One region of the Nocardioides koreensis genome, then DNA from elsewhere that is predicted to be linked to it. Evidence: riboswitches for the same ligand, from Rfam matches in the RefSeq annotation. Region 1 holds a riboswitch; the other holds the start of a gene.
The links. A riboswitch is a leader RNA that binds a small molecule or an ion and turns the genes downstream of it on or off. The one in region 1 is predicted to bind cyclic di-AMP.
Positions count from the first base shown of each region.

Region 1 (7,957 bases):
GTTACCGATGTCTTGATGCAGAACTGTCACCGATGTCCTGCCACATGACATCCGGGGATGTGGAAGACGGGTGCAAATCATCGCCACGGCGCTCGGTGTCGCAGCAGAGCTCCGCGCGTCACGGGCCAGATACTCACGTCATGACCCACGCAGGAGAGCCCGCCGCTGGCGAGAAACGAACGTCGGCGGCCGGCGCGAGGTGGCCGGCACGGCGCATCGCAGCCGCGGCAGTCGTCGGACTGCTCCTTGTGTTGGCGGGCTATCTCATCGGTGTGCGTTCACCGTGGACGGCTCACCATCCGCACCTCGTGAGCGGCCAGGCCGAGAGGGTCCCCGCAGACGTGCCGTCCGGCTACTTCGACCCCGAGGACGGCGACAGGGTTGCCTTTCGACTCGACGACGTGGTGTGGCGCTCCGGAGGCAGGACCGGCGAAGGAAGCGTGCCACCCTGCCTCCGGGAAGAGGGTCGACGTGTTGCCGTGCACGTGGGTCTCCTCGAGGTCGCCCGGCCGTTCGGGTCGGGGTCCTACGGGCAGGTCCTCTCCCTGACCTGCCCACCCGGGTGATCCACGCGACCGTCTCACTCGCCGCGACAAGGCCTTAGCCTGCGCACATGCCACGCCGTTCGCCCCTCTCGCACCGGCGACCCGAGATCGGTCGGCGCTGATGGACGACTGCGTCTTCTGCGCCATCGCCACGGGCGCCGTGGCGGCCGACCTGGTGCTCGAGACCGACGACGTGGTCGCCTTCCTGGACCGGCGTCCACTGTTCAAGGGGCACACGCTGCTCGTGCCGCGCCGGCACGTGGTGACGCTGCCGGACCTGCCCGCGGAGCTGCGGGACCCGTTCCTGGCGGCCGGTCAGCGACTGGCGGCCGCGATGGTCGAGGGCCTCGGCGCCGAGGGCTCGTTCGTGGCCATGAACAACACGGTCAGCCAGTCCGTGCCCCACCTGCACCTGCACGTCGTGCCCCGCACCAAGGGTGACGGCCTCCGGGGGTTCTTCTGGCCGCGGCACAAGTACGCCGACGACGCCGAGCGCGCTGAGTACGCCGCTCGCGTGCGCGCCGTGCTGCCGAACCTGCCGGACTGACCCGCCGTCCCGTGCCGTCGCCGACGCCCTAGGGTGTGGTCTCGACAAGCTCGACCAACGAGACAAGTCGACCAACGAGACAAGTCGACCAACGAGACAAGTCGACCAACGAGACAAGTCGACCAACGAGACAAGTCGACCAACGAGACAAGTCGACCAACGAGACAAGTCGACCAACGAGCTAGCACGACCACCGAGGCAAGGAGTCAGGTCATGGGCCGTTTTGACGGGCGCGTCGCTGTCGTCACGGGAGCCGCGCGCGGCATCGGTTTCGGGACCGCCACGCGGTTCGCCGAGGAGGGTGCCTCGGTCGCGATCATCGACCTCGACGAGTCGTCGGCCGCCGAGTCGGCCGCCAGGCTCCCCCTGACCGACGGCGCCAAGGCGATCGGCATCGGCTGTGACGTGAGCAGCGCCGAGTCGGTCGACGCGGGCGTCGCGCGGGTGGTCGAGGAGCTCGGCGGGATCCACATCCTGGTCAACAACGCGGGGATCACCCGCGACAACCTCCTCTTCAAGATGACCGAGGAGGACTGGGACCTGGTCATGAACGTCCACCTCAAGGGCGCGTTCCTGATGACCAAGGCCGCCCAGAAGCACTTCGTGGAGCAGAAGTACGGCAAGATCCTCAACCTCTCCAGCGTCTCGGCGCTGGGCAACCGCGGCCAGGCCAACTACTCCGCCGCCAAGATGGGCGTCCAGGGCTTCACCCGCACGCTCGGCATCGAGCTCGGCCCCTTCGGCATCAACGCCAACGCGATCGCCCCCGGCTTCATCGCGACCGAGATGACCGACGCGACCGCCGCGCGCCTGAAGATGGACGTCGAGGAGTTCCGCAAGCTCAACGCCGAGGCCAACCCGGTCAAGCGGGTCGGCTACCCCGAGGACATCGCGGCCGCGGCAGCCTTCCTGTGCAGCGACGAGGCGTCGTACATCACCGGCCAGACGCTCTACGTCGACGGCGGCGCCAAGCTCGGCTGACGACCGGATCGTTGTGACGTCGGTCGCTCGACCGGCGAAATCGTCCCCCAGACGGGGGAAGCGCGGTGGTTCGGCCCGTCGGGCTCTGCCTAACGTGCTGACGTCGCAAACGCGACCGAACCCGGGTACGCCGAATCCTGCCCGCCCGGGTCATCGTTCCCCCGACGTACCGAGGGCAGGAGTGGGGGACCCACAGGTTCCACCGCCGCACCTCGGGTGCGGCTCGGGGTGAAGTCGGCGCTTCTCGGGCGGCGCAGGCAGAGGACTTTCCACCTCCAACCCGACAGCTCACCTCACAGGCGTGGGAAAGGCCCGATCCATGTCTGCACGCCTGCGCGCCTTCATCGCGCTGCCCGCACTCCTCCTCAGTCTCTTCACCGCCGTCGTGGCCGCCGGCGTCTCCACGGCCCCCACGGCCGACGCCGCCACGCACAAGGCTCACCACAAGGCCCACCACGCGCCGTCCCAGAGCGCCAAGATCGTGCACGCCCGCAACCTCGCGCTGCGCCAGATCGGCGACCCGTACGTCTACGGCGCCGCCGGCCCGAAGGCCTTCGACTGCTCCGGCCTGGTGTTCTTCAGCTACCGGCACTCCGGCCTCTCGGTGCCCCGCACCTCGAGCGCCCAGGCCGCGCACGCCCGGCACATCCCCAAGAGCCGGCTCAAGACCGGTGACTTCCTGTTCTTCGCCGACGGCGGCGGCGTCTACCACGTCGGGATCTTCCTGCACTGGGGCAAGGGCCACCACGCGGTGATGCTGCACTCGCCGAAGCCCGGCCAGAAGGTCCAGCGCGCCGTCCCGTGGACCAGCTCCTGGTTCGCCGGCACCCTGCGCGGCCGCTGAGCCGTCCGGGGCTGCTACCTTGACCGATCGTCGGAGCGGGCGCGCCTTCCGTCGGTCGGTCAGGGCCCCCCGCACACTGAAGTCGACTCCATCTCACTACACGAACGGAGCCCATCGTGCGCCGTGCCCCCCTGCCCGCTGCTGTCCTGATCGCCGCGAGCCTCGTGCTGGCCGGCTGTGGGGGTGGTGACGAGACCACCTCGGAGGACAGCTCGCCGGCCTCGCAGAAGGTCGCTGGTGGTTCGACGCTCGACTCGACCTGGCCGCTGACCGGCCTGCCGGTCTCCGGTGACCAGAGCGCCTCGCAGGACCACCCCGTGCTGGTCGCGAAGATGGACAACACCTACTCCAGCGCACCCCAGATCGGCCTCTCCAAGGCCGACATGGTGGTCGAGGAGCTGGTCGAGGGCGGGCTCACCCGGCTCGCGGCGTTCTACTACTCGCAGGTCCCGGGCGAGGTCGGCCCGGTGCGCTCGATGCGCGCCAGCGACATCGGCATCGTCTCGCCGGTCGACGCCGACGTCGTCACCAGCGGCGCGGCCGCCCGCACGATCGCGCGGATCAAGGGTGCCGGGATCACGTTCTTCCAGGAGGGCGCGAAGGGCCTCCACCGCGACTCCGGCCGCAGCGCGCCGTACAACCTGTTCGCCGACCTCGGCGAGGTCTCCTCGACGATCAAGCAGGACGAGGCGCGCCCCGACGACTACCTGCCGTGGGGCGGGGACAAGGACATGCCGAAGGGCCAGCCGGCGAAGACCATCGCGGCGTCCTTCTCGGGCGGTCACACCACGAACTGGAGCTACCGCGACGGCGGCTACGTCAACGAGAACACCTACGCCGCGGACGGCGACGAGTTCCCGGCCGACACCGTGCTGGTCCTGCGGGTCCAGGTCGGTGACGCGGGCTACCTCGACCCGGCCGGCAACCACGTCCCCGAGACGAAGTTCACCGGCTCCGGCGCGGCCCTGCTCTTCCACGACGGCCGGCTGGTCAAGGGCACCTGGAAGAAGGGCGACCTGAAGTCCCCGCTGCAGCTGTCGACCAAGGCCGGAAAGCTCACCGTGCCCGCCGGTCACACCTGGATCGAGCTGGTCCCGTCCAACGGCGGGAACGTCACCTACAAGAAGTAGTCACAGGCTCGAGGGCAGCTCGACGCCGGAGTCCGCCAGCGTCTGGAAGCCCACGAGGATGAACCCGATCGCCGTCTCGACCCTGGCCGCGGCGGCGATCGGGTCGTCCGCGCTCGACACCGACTCGCCCGCGGACGACATCGCCCCGAAGAAGATCCGGGCGAAGGTCTGGAGCATGTCCTCGTCGAGGTCCCACGTCCCCGCGCTGAGCACGGCGCGGACGATCTCGAGGACGTTGGCGAACGTCGAGCGCTCCTCCTGCTCGCGGTAGCGCTCGTAGCCCAGCACCGCGGGCCCCTCCTGGATCACGATCCGGCGGTAGCGCGGCTCCTGCACGACGCCGAGGAACGCCCGCAGCCCGGCCCGGGCCTTCTCCCACGGGTCCTGGTGCCCCCGCAGGGAGGTCTGGATCGCGCGCGAGGCGTCCGCCTCCACCCGCTCGAAGACCGCCTCGAACAGCGCCTGCTTGCCGCTGAAGTGGTGGTAGAGCGCGCCCTTGGTGACCTGCGCCCCCGCGACGATGGCGTCCAGGGACGTCGAGGCGTACCCGTGGGTGGTGAACAGCTCCTCGGCCACGTCGACCAGGGCCCGCTTCGTGGACGCGGAGTACTGCTGGCGCCTGCTCGCCCCCGGGACGTGGGGCACCTTGGGCACCAGCTTGGACACCGACGGCTTGCTCATTGGCGCAGTCTAGGTACCGCCACCTCGATCACGTGGCCGGGATCACCGCGCGTTGCCTTTGCATACCGCGAGTACGTCACCGTACTGTGGGTACGTACTCACGGTATGTACGTGTGACACACGACGAGGAGCCGACCATGACCTGGAATTCCTTTCACCGTCGCGGGGAGATCCTCCGCACGGTCATCGCCACCGCCGACCGTCGCCGGGACGGACTCCTGCCCATGGACGTCGACGGCGTGGCGCAGACCTTCGGCGACGAGCTGTCGCTGCTCGGCGCGCTGCAGCTACGCTGGCACACCCGCCTGGCCGGTCGGATCGAGCGCGAGCTCATGCACCAGCCGATGGAGCTCGAGAGCGCGGTGGTCGCCGCCTGGCACGCCACCTCCGACGAGCTGCCCGGGATCCGCGCGATCATCGACCACTACCGCCACGAGCCGCTCGACGACGCGATGGCGGCGATGATGACCAAGTCCGCGGCCAAGGAGCACATCCTGCTCGCCGTGATGGCCGGCCGGGTCAGCGCGCAGGACGCGACCGCCGCCCGCGTCGGCGAGTCGATCGAGCACACGGCGCGCGCCACCTACCGGCCGATCCGCCCGGCCGCCGAGCCGACCGGCCACGGCCTGCTCGACCGGATCAGGGCCGCGCTGGCTGCCTGAGCGGCCGTCCGCCGCCGATTCCTCGAGGGTGGTGCCGCCCCCGGCCGTGTGGGTGATGATGGAGGCATGACCGAGGTGAGCGCCGGGATGCTGCTCGTGGCGACTCCTGCCCTCCTCGACCCGAACTTCGCCGACACCGTCGTGCTCGTGCTCGACGTCGACGAGAACGGCGCCCTCGGCGTGGTGCTCAACCGGCCGTCGGCGATCCCGGTCGCCGACGTCCTGGCCGACTGGCGCGACGTGGTCGCCGAGCCCGAGGTGCTCTTCCACGGCGGCCCGGTCAGCACCGAGGGCGCGCTCGCCGTCGCGAGGCTGCGGCGCGAGGACGATGTGCCCGTCGGGTTCCGTGAGGTCGCGGGCCGGCTCGGGCTGGTCGACCTCGACACCCCGGTCGAGCTGCTCGACGGCAGCCTGGACGGGCTGCGGATCTTCGCCGGGTACGCCGGCTGGGGCGCCGCCCAGCTCGAGGGCGAGATCGCCGAGGGGAGCTGGTACGTCGTGCCGTCGCAGCCCCTCGACGTGTTCCGGATCGACCCGGGCGAGCTGTGGCGCGACGTGCTCCGGCGCCAGCCCGGCGAGCTGGCGTGGCACTCCACACGTCCCGTGGACCCGGACCTGAACTGATCCGCGTCGACTCTGATCTGACCGCTTCCTCAACTACAGTGGGGCCCGTGACCACCATCGGATTCTCGACAGACACGGACGTCCGCGAGGACCGACGTACCGTCCCGACCGATGACGGGGACCACGAGCGGTTCTCGCACTACGTCGAGAAGGAAAAGCTCACCGAGGCCATGGTGATGGGCACCCCCGTGGTCGCGCTGTGCGGCAAGGTGTGGGTCCCCAGCCGGGCGCCGGAGAAGTTCCCGGTCTGCCCGGAGTGCAAGGAGATCTGGGACTCCATGAAGGACGACTCGGGCGAGGGTGACGAGTGACGGGACGGCCCCTCCAGGACCACGCCCCCCAGGACCCAGACCAGCTCGAGATCGACCCGGCACTCCCGCCCGCGTACCCCGACCGCGCGGCGTGGGGCACCGCACCCTCGCTGCGCGCCTGGCAGGCGGCGGCGATGCACAAGTACTTCTCCGACCAGCCCCGTGACTTCCTCGCGGTGGCGACGCCGGGCGCGGGCAAGACGACGTTCGCGCTGACGGTGGCCGCCGAGCTGCTCGGTCGGCGGCTCATCGACCGGATCACGATCGTGGCGCCCACCGAGCACCTCAAGGTGCAGTGGGCCGAGGCCGCCGCGCGGGCCGGGATCCCGATCGACCCGACGTACGCCGCGGGCAAGGGCAAGACGTCGAAGGACTACGTCGGCATCGCGGTCACCTACGCCGGCGTCGCGGTCAACCCGCTCGCGATGCGGATCCGCACCGAGAACTTCAAGACCCTCGTGATCCTCGACGAGGTGCACCACGCGGGGGACGCGCTGTCGTGGGGCGAGGGCGTGCGCGAGGCGTTCGAGCCCGCGGCCCGACGGCTGGCGCTGACCGGCACGCCGTTCCGCTCTGACGTGAACCCGATCCCGTTCGTGACCTACGCGCCCGGCGACGACGGCATCCCACGGTCGGTCGCGGACTACGCCTACGGCTACGCCCACGCGCTCGCCGACCACGTCGTGCGCCCGGTGCTGTTCATGGCCTACTCCGGCGAGATGCAGTGGCGCACCCGCGCCGGTGACGAGATCGCGGCCCGGCTGGGGGAGCCGCTCACCAAGGACATGACCGCGCAGGCGCTGCGGACCGCCCTGGACCCCGCGGGGTCGTGGATGCCGTCGGTGCTGGCCGCCGCGGACAAGCGCCTCTCGGAGGTACGCCGCCACGTGCCCGACGCCGGCGGGTTGGTCATCGCCAGCGACCAGGAGTCGGCGCGCGCCTACGCCAAGCTGCTGCGGGCGATCTCGGGCGAGGCGCCGACCGTCGTGCTCTCCGACGAGAAGGCCAGCTCCAAGAAGATCGCGACGTTCAGCGAGAACGAGGCGCGGTGGATGGTCGCGGTCCGGATGGTCTCCGAGGGCGTCGACGTGCCGCGCCTGGCCGTCGGGGTCTACGCGACGACGTACTCCACCCCGCTGTTCTTCGCCCAGGCCGTCGGCCGTTTCGTCCGGGCCCGCAAGCGCGGCGAGACCGCGTCGGTCTTCCTGCCCTCGGTGCCGACCCTGCTCGGGCACGCCTCCGAGATGGAGGTCCAGCGCGATCACGTGCTGGGCAAGAAGATCACCGACGAGGGCGACATCTTCGCCGCCGAGAACGACCTGCTCGCCCAGGCGAACGCCTCCGAGGCGGCCTCCTCGGAGCTCGAGTTCTCCTTCGAGGCGATCGGCTCGCAGGCGACGTTCGACCGGGTCCTCTACGACGGCGGCGAGTTCGGCCACTCCGGCGAGGTGCACGTGGGGTCGGAGGAGGAGATGGACTTCCTCGGCATCCCCGGGCTGCTCGAGCCCGACCAGGTGCGGGAGCTGCTGCACTCGCGGCAGAGCGAGCGCGCTCGCAAGCAGAAGCGGTCGGCCCCGGTCGCCGAGCCGGACACCGTCTCGGAGCTGTCCACGCACGAGCAGCTCGCGGTGC
Region 1 is NZ_BAAAQR010000012.1:78-8,034, forward strand. It holds gene ABD268_RS17285 (hypothetical protein) at 141-566, shown strand; gene ABD268_RS17290 (HIT family protein) at 667-1,092, shown strand; gene ABD268_RS17295 (SDR family NAD(P)-dependent oxidoreductase) at 1,306-2,073, shown strand; cyclic di-AMP (ydaO/yuaA leader) riboswitch at 2,202-2,383, shown strand; gene ABD268_RS17300 (C40 family peptidase) at 2,393-2,917, shown strand; gene ABD268_RS17305 (DUF3048 domain-containing protein) at 3,034-4,047, shown strand; gene ABD268_RS17310 (TetR/AcrR family transcriptional regulator) at 4,048-4,728, opposite strand; gene ABD268_RS17315 (hypothetical protein) at 4,866-5,390, shown strand; gene ABD268_RS17320 (YqgE/AlgH family protein) at 5,457-6,014, shown strand; gene ABD268_RS17325 (DUF3039 domain-containing protein) at 6,062-6,325, shown strand; gene ABD268_RS17330 (DEAD/DEAH box helicase) at 6,376-7,957, shown strand, end outside.

Region 2 (7,957 bases), on a different contig from region 1:
CGCGATCAGGTCGATCTGCCCCGTCACGGAGTAGACCTCGCTGACGCCTTCGAGGGCGGCGATGCCCTCGGCCACCTCGGGGATCCGGGCAACGTCGGCCTTGACGAAGACGATGGCGGTGATCATGGGCAGCACCCTAACGGGCCGGCTGGTGCACCGGCGCGAGGCCGCGGCGGTCGTCGAAGGGCACCAGGGAGAGCCGCGACTGGTTGACCGCGTCGTGGATCGCGAGGTGTCGCGTGGCGCCGGCGATCGGGCAGGTCCACTCGCCGTCGACCTCGACCAGCCGGATGCCCGGGGACTCGAGCCAGCGCAGCACCTTCTCGGTCTCCTCGGCCGTCGCCGCGGGCACCGGCCCGGGAGCCGCGGCGACGGTCTCGGCGCAGGCACGCAGCTCGGCCACGAACTGGTGCGCGTCGGCCCCCGCCGGGATCGTGCCGGCGGCGGCCAGCCTGCCGAACCGGACGACGTGGACGGCCCAGCGCCCGTCGTCCTCGCGCCGGGCGGCCACCACCTCGGGGCACCGGGTCAGCGCCGAGAGCCGCTGGGTGCGGGCGGCCGCGCGGACGAAGGCGGCGAGCCGGTCGCGGTGGATGCCGGCCTCCTCGAAGCGCTCGTCGGCCGCGAGCGCGGCCATCCGGGCATTGATGGCCTCGACCACCTCGTCCGGCCGCCGCAGCAGCGAGTCGCGCAGCTGCCGCACGACCGCGGCGTACGTCGTGGCGTCGACGCTGCCGTCGCACGGGGACAGGCAGCGGCCCATCTCGGCGAGCACGCAGGCCGCGCGGGAGGGCTCGCGGGACAGCCGGTCCGAGCACTGGCGCACCGGGAACGTGTCGTGGAGGGCGGAGAGGCACTTCTCGGCCGACTTCTTCGAGGCGAACGGGCCGAGGTAGTCGGCCTCGTCGTCGAGCACCCGGCGCACCAGTGAGAGCCGCGGCCACGGCTCCCGGGTCAGCTTGACGAAGTGCACCTTCTCGGGGAACCGGGAGCGCCGGTTGTAGCGCGGCTTGTGCTCGGCGATCAACCGCAGCTCGCGGACCTCGGCCTCGAGGGCGGTGGCGCACTCGATCCCGTCCACCGTCGAGGCCAGGCCCACCATCTCGCCCATGCGGGAGCGTGTCTCCGAGGCGGTGAAGTAGGAGCGGACCCGCGTGCGCAGGTCGCGGGAGGTGCCGACGTAGAGGACACGGGAACGGTCGTCGCGGAAGAGGTAGACGCCCGGCGAGTGGGGGAGCGCCTCGGCGAGGTGCCGCTTCTTGCGCTGGGCGGTGGTGACCCTCGAGGAGAAGGTCTGCAGCTCCTCCAGGGTGTGCACCCCCAGGCCGCCGAGCCGCTCCATCAGCCCGTGCAGCACGTCGACGGTGGCCCGGGCGTCGGACAGCGCCCGGTGGTTGGGGGTGGTCGTGGAGCCGAACACGCGGGCCAGTGAGGAGAGCTTGCAGTTCGGCGCGTCGTCGCGGGTGATCACCCGGCGCGCGAGCTTGGCCGTGTCGAGCACCTCGAACCGTGGCCACGGGCGGCCCTGCTGCTCGGCGAAGTGCTTGAGGAAGCCCACGTCGAACGGGGCGTTGTGGGCGACGAGCACGGTGCCGGCCGCGAACTCGAGGAACGCCGGCAGCGCGGACTCGATCGACGGCGCGTCGGAGACCATCGTGTTGCTGATGCCGGTCAGGACCGCGATGAAGGCCGGGATCTCGGTGTGGGGGTTGACGAGGGTCTGGAACTCGGCGAGCACCTCCCCGCCACGCACCTTCACCGCTCCGATCTCGGTGATCATCGACCCGCCCTGCGCCGAGCCGCCGGTCGTCTCGAGGTCGACCACGCAGAAGGTGATGTCGCGCAGTGGACGCCCCAGCTCGTCGAAACTGCGTTGCGACTCCCATCGGGAAGGCGCACCCTGAACGGCGCTGCTCATGTCGTCGACGCTAGAGGCGAGCACCGACAATCCGGCCGCGGCGCGCGGACTAGGGTGGTCGTGAGAGCACCGCCACCCGGCGACAGACCCGACCGGACCACCGAGGAGGCCCGTGAGCACCGTGATCCCCGACGCGGGACACCGCTGGCGCTGCTCCGGCTGCGGCAACCTCACCCGCTTCGACGTGACGCGCACCCGGCGGACCCGCGAGTTCTGGCACTTCGACCTCGCCGGGGAGCACCTGGTCGAGGAGACCGAGGTCGAGTCGGAGTCGGTCGCGTCCGTGGTGTGCCGCTGGTGCGGCCGGGACGACGCGATCGAGGTCGTGGCGCGCACCGAGGCCGTCGACGAGCCGGCGAGCGGCTGACGGTGACTGCCGTGTCCCGGCCCCCGCTCACCCTCGGCGGGCTGCCCGGCGCCGTGCGCACGCGGGTCGTGGCGCTCGCCGCCGACGCGCTGCCCGACGTGGTTCGGCTGCCGCCTGCGCTGCGCCGGGTCGCCGGATTCGCGCCGCAGCGCCGTGCCCGCCTGGGTGGCTCGGCGATCGCCGCCGCCCTCGAGGCCGACGACGAGCTCCGCGAGCGCGTGGGCACCCAGGTCGCCGCCCGCACGTCGTACGACGCGGACGCGCTGCCGGGGCTCGCCGGCGGCGACGAGGGCGCCGACCCCGCCGAGGTCGCGGCTGCCGCCTGGCTGGTGCGCCCCGAGGGCTGGGAGGAGGTGCTCCACGCCGCGGCGGACCGGCTGCGGGAGCGGCCGGACGCCGTGGAGCGGGAGGCCGCCGAGGTCGCCCGGCTGCGGGACAAGCTCGCCGACGCCGAGCAGGCCGTGCGCGACCTGCGGGCCCGCAACCGCGCCCAGGTCGACGAGTACAAGAACGAGAACGCCTCCCTGCGGCGCAAGCTGGGGGAGTCCCGCGCCGCCGAGCGTGCGGCCCGGGCCGCGCTCGAGGAGCAGCAGCGGGCGGTCGAGGAGGCGCAGCGCACGGCCTCGGCCCAGGCCGCCGGCCAGGACAAGGAGCTGCGCCGGCTGCGGGCCCAGGTGGCCCAGCTCGAGGCCGAGGCGTCGGCCGACCGACGCGCGGCCCGGTCCGACCGGGACGAGGCGTCGCTGCGCGCGCGGCTGCTGCTCGACACCGTGATCGACGCGGCGTCCGGACTGCGACGGGAGCTGGCGCTGCCGAGCGTCGAGGGGGCGCCGGGCGACCGGGTCGAGGCCGACCTGGTCCGGGCGGGCGCGGCGAGGGCCGGAGCCACGGCCGCGGCGTCGAGCAGCCCCGCGCTCCTGGAGCGGGTGCTCGGCATGCCGCGCGCCCGGCTGATCGTCGACGGGTACAACGTGAGCAAGACCGCCTGGCCGACGTCGCCGCTGGAGGCGCAGCGGATCAGGCTGCTGGCCGGACTGGCGCCGCTGGTGGCCAGGCTCGGTGTCGAGACCACCGTCGTCTTCGACGCGGCCGCGGCCTCCGCGCGCACGGTCGCCCAGGCGCCACGCGGGGTCAAGGTCGTGTTCAGCCCCGAGGGTGTGATCGCCGACGACGTGATCCGCGACCTGGTGGCCGCCGAGCCGTCCGGGCGCGTGGTGGCGGTCGTGAGCAGCGACCGCGAGGTCGCCACCGACGTGGCGCGGGCGGGGGCCCGCAGCCACTCCGCCGAGGCGCTCATCGGCCTGCTCAGCTGAGCCCGGGCGGCTCCGGCGTACGTCGCGACACGCCGTGGCGGGCCGAGCCCGGCCCGGGCTGTCGGTGGCTGCTGGGAGCGTCGAGGACATGACGACACGAATCGACTGCGACAGCTGCGTGGTGCGTGGGCTGGCGTGCCACGACTGCGTGGTGACCGTGCTGCTCGGGCCGCCGCCCGAGCTGACCTTCGACGACGACGAGCGCCGCGCGCTCGACGTCCTGGCCGAGGGAGGCCTGGTGCCTCCGCTCCGGCTCGTGCAGTCCCTGCCCGGCATCGAGATCGAGTCGGCGTGACCGGAGTGACGGATGTGACATTTCCCCCGAATTGACCACGTGGGTGGCGAGAAACACCCCGAAACTTGGGGATGAAAGTTTGATGGTGGCGCTCTCGCGCCACTAGTGTGTGGCGCTCAGGTGTCCGTGAAAGTGGATCAGACCGGATCTACGCGGGCACTGCGTCGAGTTCCAGGCCGTCTCGGAGGCCTGGGAGCCGGGGAACCAACCCACCTGGGGTGAATCTCCCGCAAGGCGGCGGCACCTGTGTCGCCGAGGAGCGGGAGTAGGGCCTGTCGTGCCCGAACCCGTCAGCTCACCCGGTAGGCGTACGACACGCAAGGGAGACCGCCCGCTCGTGCTGAACGGTCGGAAGCGAATCATGGCGCGCCCATTCGGCGCCGCAGTGTCCGGACTGGCCCTCGCGGCCGTGGTCGGGGTCGTTCCCTCGTCCCCCGCGCAGGCGGAGCCGGACATCGATGACGTGAAGTCTCGGGTCGACACGCTGTACCACCAGGCCGAGCAGGCCTCGGAGCGGTACAACGACGCCAAGCTCGAGCTCAAGGACCTGCGCCACGACATGGGCTCCCTGAAGGCCGACCAGCGCCGTCAGGACGACCGCCTCGGCGCCGTCCAGGAGCAGGTCAAGGACTCGATCGTCCGCCAGTACGAGGGCGAGAGCCTCTCCGCGGTGGGTCAGGTCGTGGTCTCCGACGACCCCAAGTCCTTCCTCGCGCAGCTGTCGACGATGTCGGCCTTCGACGACCTCCAGGGCCAGCTGTTCGCGGACTACTCCACCGAGCTCAAGGCGCTGGACATCCGGCGCGAGGCCACGGAGAAGCGTGCGGCCGAGGTCGCGGCGACGAAGAAGAAGCTCGCCGACGAGAAGGCCACGATCGACGACAAGCTGGCCGAGGCGAAGTCCCTGCTCGGCAAGCTCGAGGCCGAGCAGCGCGAGGCCCTGACCTCGCGCAGCGCCGCCCCCCGGACCCCGCCGGTGGCCGCCTCCGGCAACGCCGCTGCCGCGGTCCAGTTCGCCATGGCCCAGGTCGGCGACGCGTACGTCTACGGCGCGGCCGGCCCGGATGCCTGGGACTGCTCGGGCCTGACGATGATGGCCTGGGCCCAGGCCGGCGTCGCGCTGCCGCACTCGTCCAGCGCCCAGTACAACTCCGGCCCGCACGTCGCGGAGTCCGAGCTGATGCCGGGCGACCTGGTGTTCTACTACAGCCCGATCAGCCACGTCGGCATGTACATCGGCAACGGCATGATCGTGAACGCCGAGAACCCCAGCGCCGGCGTGAAGGTCACCAGCCTGCACGCGATGCCGTACGTCGGTGCGGTCCGCCCTGGCTGACCCCGTCCGTGCGAAGGCCGGTCGCCCCCTCTGGTGGGTGGCCGGCCTTTCGCTGTCCCTGCTGCTGGTCGCCGGCCTGGTCACCTGGTCGGTGCTCGACTGCGACCCCTACGTCGCCGGCCAGCGGCGCCCGGCCGCGCCCCAGGCCCAGCCGTCGCTGGCCGCGGCTGCGCTGCACGACCTCGAGGACGCGGTCGTCGCCGGGGACGCCGGCGCCGCCCGGGCGCTCGCGCCCCGGGGCGACGAGCACGCCGGGTCGCTGCTGACCGCGGTGGTCGACAACGCCCGCGCGCTGCACGTGCGCGACTTCTCGGTGCGCTACGTCGACGAGGAGGGCGGCGTCGCCGACGACGGGTCCTGGGCGGCCGCGGTGGACGCGACCTGGCGGTTCGCGGGGTTCGACGCCCGGCCCGCGCGAGCCGAGGTCACCGTCCGGTTCGTGCCCCGCGACGGCGGGGTCGCCGTGGCCGGGTTCGGCGGCGGTGGTCGGCGGACCCCCCTGTGGCTGGCCTCCCGCCTCGAGGTCCGGCGCACCCCGGCGACGCTGGTGATGGTGGCCGGCCCGGCCGGCGAGGCGGACGCCTACGCCCGCCGCGCCCGGACCGCGGTGCCGGTGGTGCGCCGGGTGCTGCCGCGCTGGCGCTCGGGCCTGGTCGTCGAGGTCCCGGCGTCGGCCCACGACCTCGACGCCACGCTGGACGCCGATCCGGGGGAGTACGCCAACATCGCCGCCGTCACCTCCACGGTCGACGGCTCGCTGGCGCCCGGCTCGCCGGTGCACGTCTTCGTCAACCCCGACGTGTTCGACTCGCTGCGACCGCAGGGGGCCCAGGTCGTGATGAGCCACGAGGCCGTCCACGTCGCCACCGGGGCCGCCACCAGCAACCTGCCGCTGTGGCTGCTGGAGGGCTTCGCCGACTACGTGGCCCTGCGAGACGTCGACCTGCCGCTGACCACGACGGCCGGTCAGGTCATCCGGCAGGTCCGCCGCCACGGCCCGCCCGCCCGGCTCCCCGGTGCGGCCGAGTTCGACACGACCACCACCCACCTCGGGGCGACGTACGAGAGCGCGTGGTTCGCCTGCCGGCTGCTCGCCGCCAGCGGCGGCGAGGCGGCACTGGTGCGGCTCTACGAGCGGGTCGACCACGGGGCGGCCCTCGGACCGGCGCTGCGCTCGACGTTCGGGCTGGGCGTGGGGCAGCTGACCCAGCAGTGGCGGCAGGGGCTGTCAGACTTGGCGTCGTGAACCACGCTGACCGGCGGACGTCGCTCGCCGTCCTCCTCGTCGGCGCGGTCGCGTTCGTGGCGCTGGCCGTGTGGCTGGTGCCCTGGCAGCCGGTCCCCGGCGGCACCCCGCCCCCGGCGCCGCCCCGGTCGGTCTTCTCCGCCGAGGAGGTCAGCGCCGCCCAGGACTTCGCCACCTGGGTGCGCGTCTGGGGCTGGGGCTCGCTGGTCGTGTCGCTGCTGGTGGCGTGCTGGTTCGGGTTCACCCGCCACGGGATCCGGCTCGTGGAGCGGATGCGGGGGCCGTGGTGGTGGCGCGTCGTGCTCGCGGTGACCGCGCTGGAGCTGATCGGTCGGGTCCTGACGCTGCCCTTCGCCGTGCTGATGCGTCGGCACCTGCTGGACTACGGGCTCACCCGGCAGGCCTGGAGCGGGTTCGCCGCCGACATGGTCCGGACCGAGCTGGTCACGATCCTGACGACGTCGGTGGGACTGGTGGTGCTGGTCGGCTGCGCCCGCCGCTGGCCGCGCGGGTGGCCGGCGGTGGCCGGCGGCCTGCTGTCCGGCCTGGTCCTGGTCGGCTCGTTCGTCTACCCGTTGGTCGTGGAGCCGCTCTTCAACTCCTTCACGCCCCTGCCCGACGGGGCGCTGCGCAGCCAGATCCTGCGGCTCGCCGACCGCGAGGGCGTGCACGTCGACGACGTCCTGGTCTCCGACGCCTCGCGTCGTACGACGACGCTGAACGCCTACGTGTCCGGCTTCGGGAGCACCCGCCGGGTGGTCGTCTACGACAACCTGGTGCACGACCTGCCCGACGACCAGGCCCTGGCTGTCGTGGCGCACGAGCTCGCCCACGCGCGCCACGACGACGTCGTGACCGGCTCCGTGCTGGGCGCGTCCGCGGCGCTGGTCGGCGTGGGGCTGCTCGGGCTCGCGGTGGGTGCGCTGGGCCGGCGTCGGCCGATGGGGGACCCGGCCCTCGTGCCGCTGGTGCTGGCGCTGCTCGCCGTCGGCACGCTGCTCGCAAGCCCGCTCGAGAACGCCGTGAGCCGAGAGATCGAGACCAGGGCCGACGTCGACGCGCTGCGGGCGACGCACGACCCGGACGCGTTCATCCGGATGCAGCGCGAGCTGGCGGTGCGCTCGCTGGCCGATCCCACGCCGCCTGCGTGGTCCCAGTTCTGGTTCGGCAGCCACCCGACCACGCTCACCCGGGTCGCGATCGCCCGGACGCTCTACCCGGAGGTGCCCCCGCTCTACCGGAAGGTCCCCAGGGTCCGCTGAACGGGTCCGCCGGGTCAGCCGTAGAGCTCGGCCACCTCGTCGCGGAACTCGCGCATCACCACGTTGCGCTTGAGCTTGAGGCTCGGCGTGAGCTGCCCGCCCTCCTCGGTCCAGTCGTCGGGGAGGATCGTGAACTTGCGGATCGACTCGGCCTTCGACACGGCCTTGTTCGCCTCGTCGACCGCCGTCTGGACCTCCGCCCGCAGGTCCGGGTCGTCGA
Region 2 is NZ_BAAAQR010000007.1:199,502-207,458, forward strand. It holds gene ABD268_RS13195 (Lrp/AsnC family transcriptional regulator) at 1-126, opposite strand, end outside; gene ABD268_RS13200 (DEDD exonuclease domain-containing protein) at 137-1,918, opposite strand; gene ABD268_RS13205 (hypothetical protein) at 2,031-2,285, shown strand; gene ABD268_RS13210 (NYN domain-containing protein) at 2,288-3,598, shown strand; gene ABD268_RS13215 (hypothetical protein) at 3,687-3,893, shown strand; cyclic di-AMP (ydaO/yuaA leader) riboswitch at 4,058-4,217, shown strand; gene ABD268_RS13220 (C40 family peptidase) at 4,255-5,229, shown strand; gene ABD268_RS13225 (hypothetical protein) at 5,267-6,475, shown strand; gene ABD268_RS13230 (M48 family metallopeptidase) at 6,472-7,737, shown strand; gene ABD268_RS13235 (AMP-dependent synthetase/ligase) at 7,752-7,957, opposite strand, start outside.
Region 2: it holds a riboswitch for cyclic di-AMP, as region 1 does, so the genes downstream of both, ABD268_RS13220 (C40 family peptidase) here and ABD268_RS17300 (C40 family peptidase) in region 1, are expected to answer to the same signal.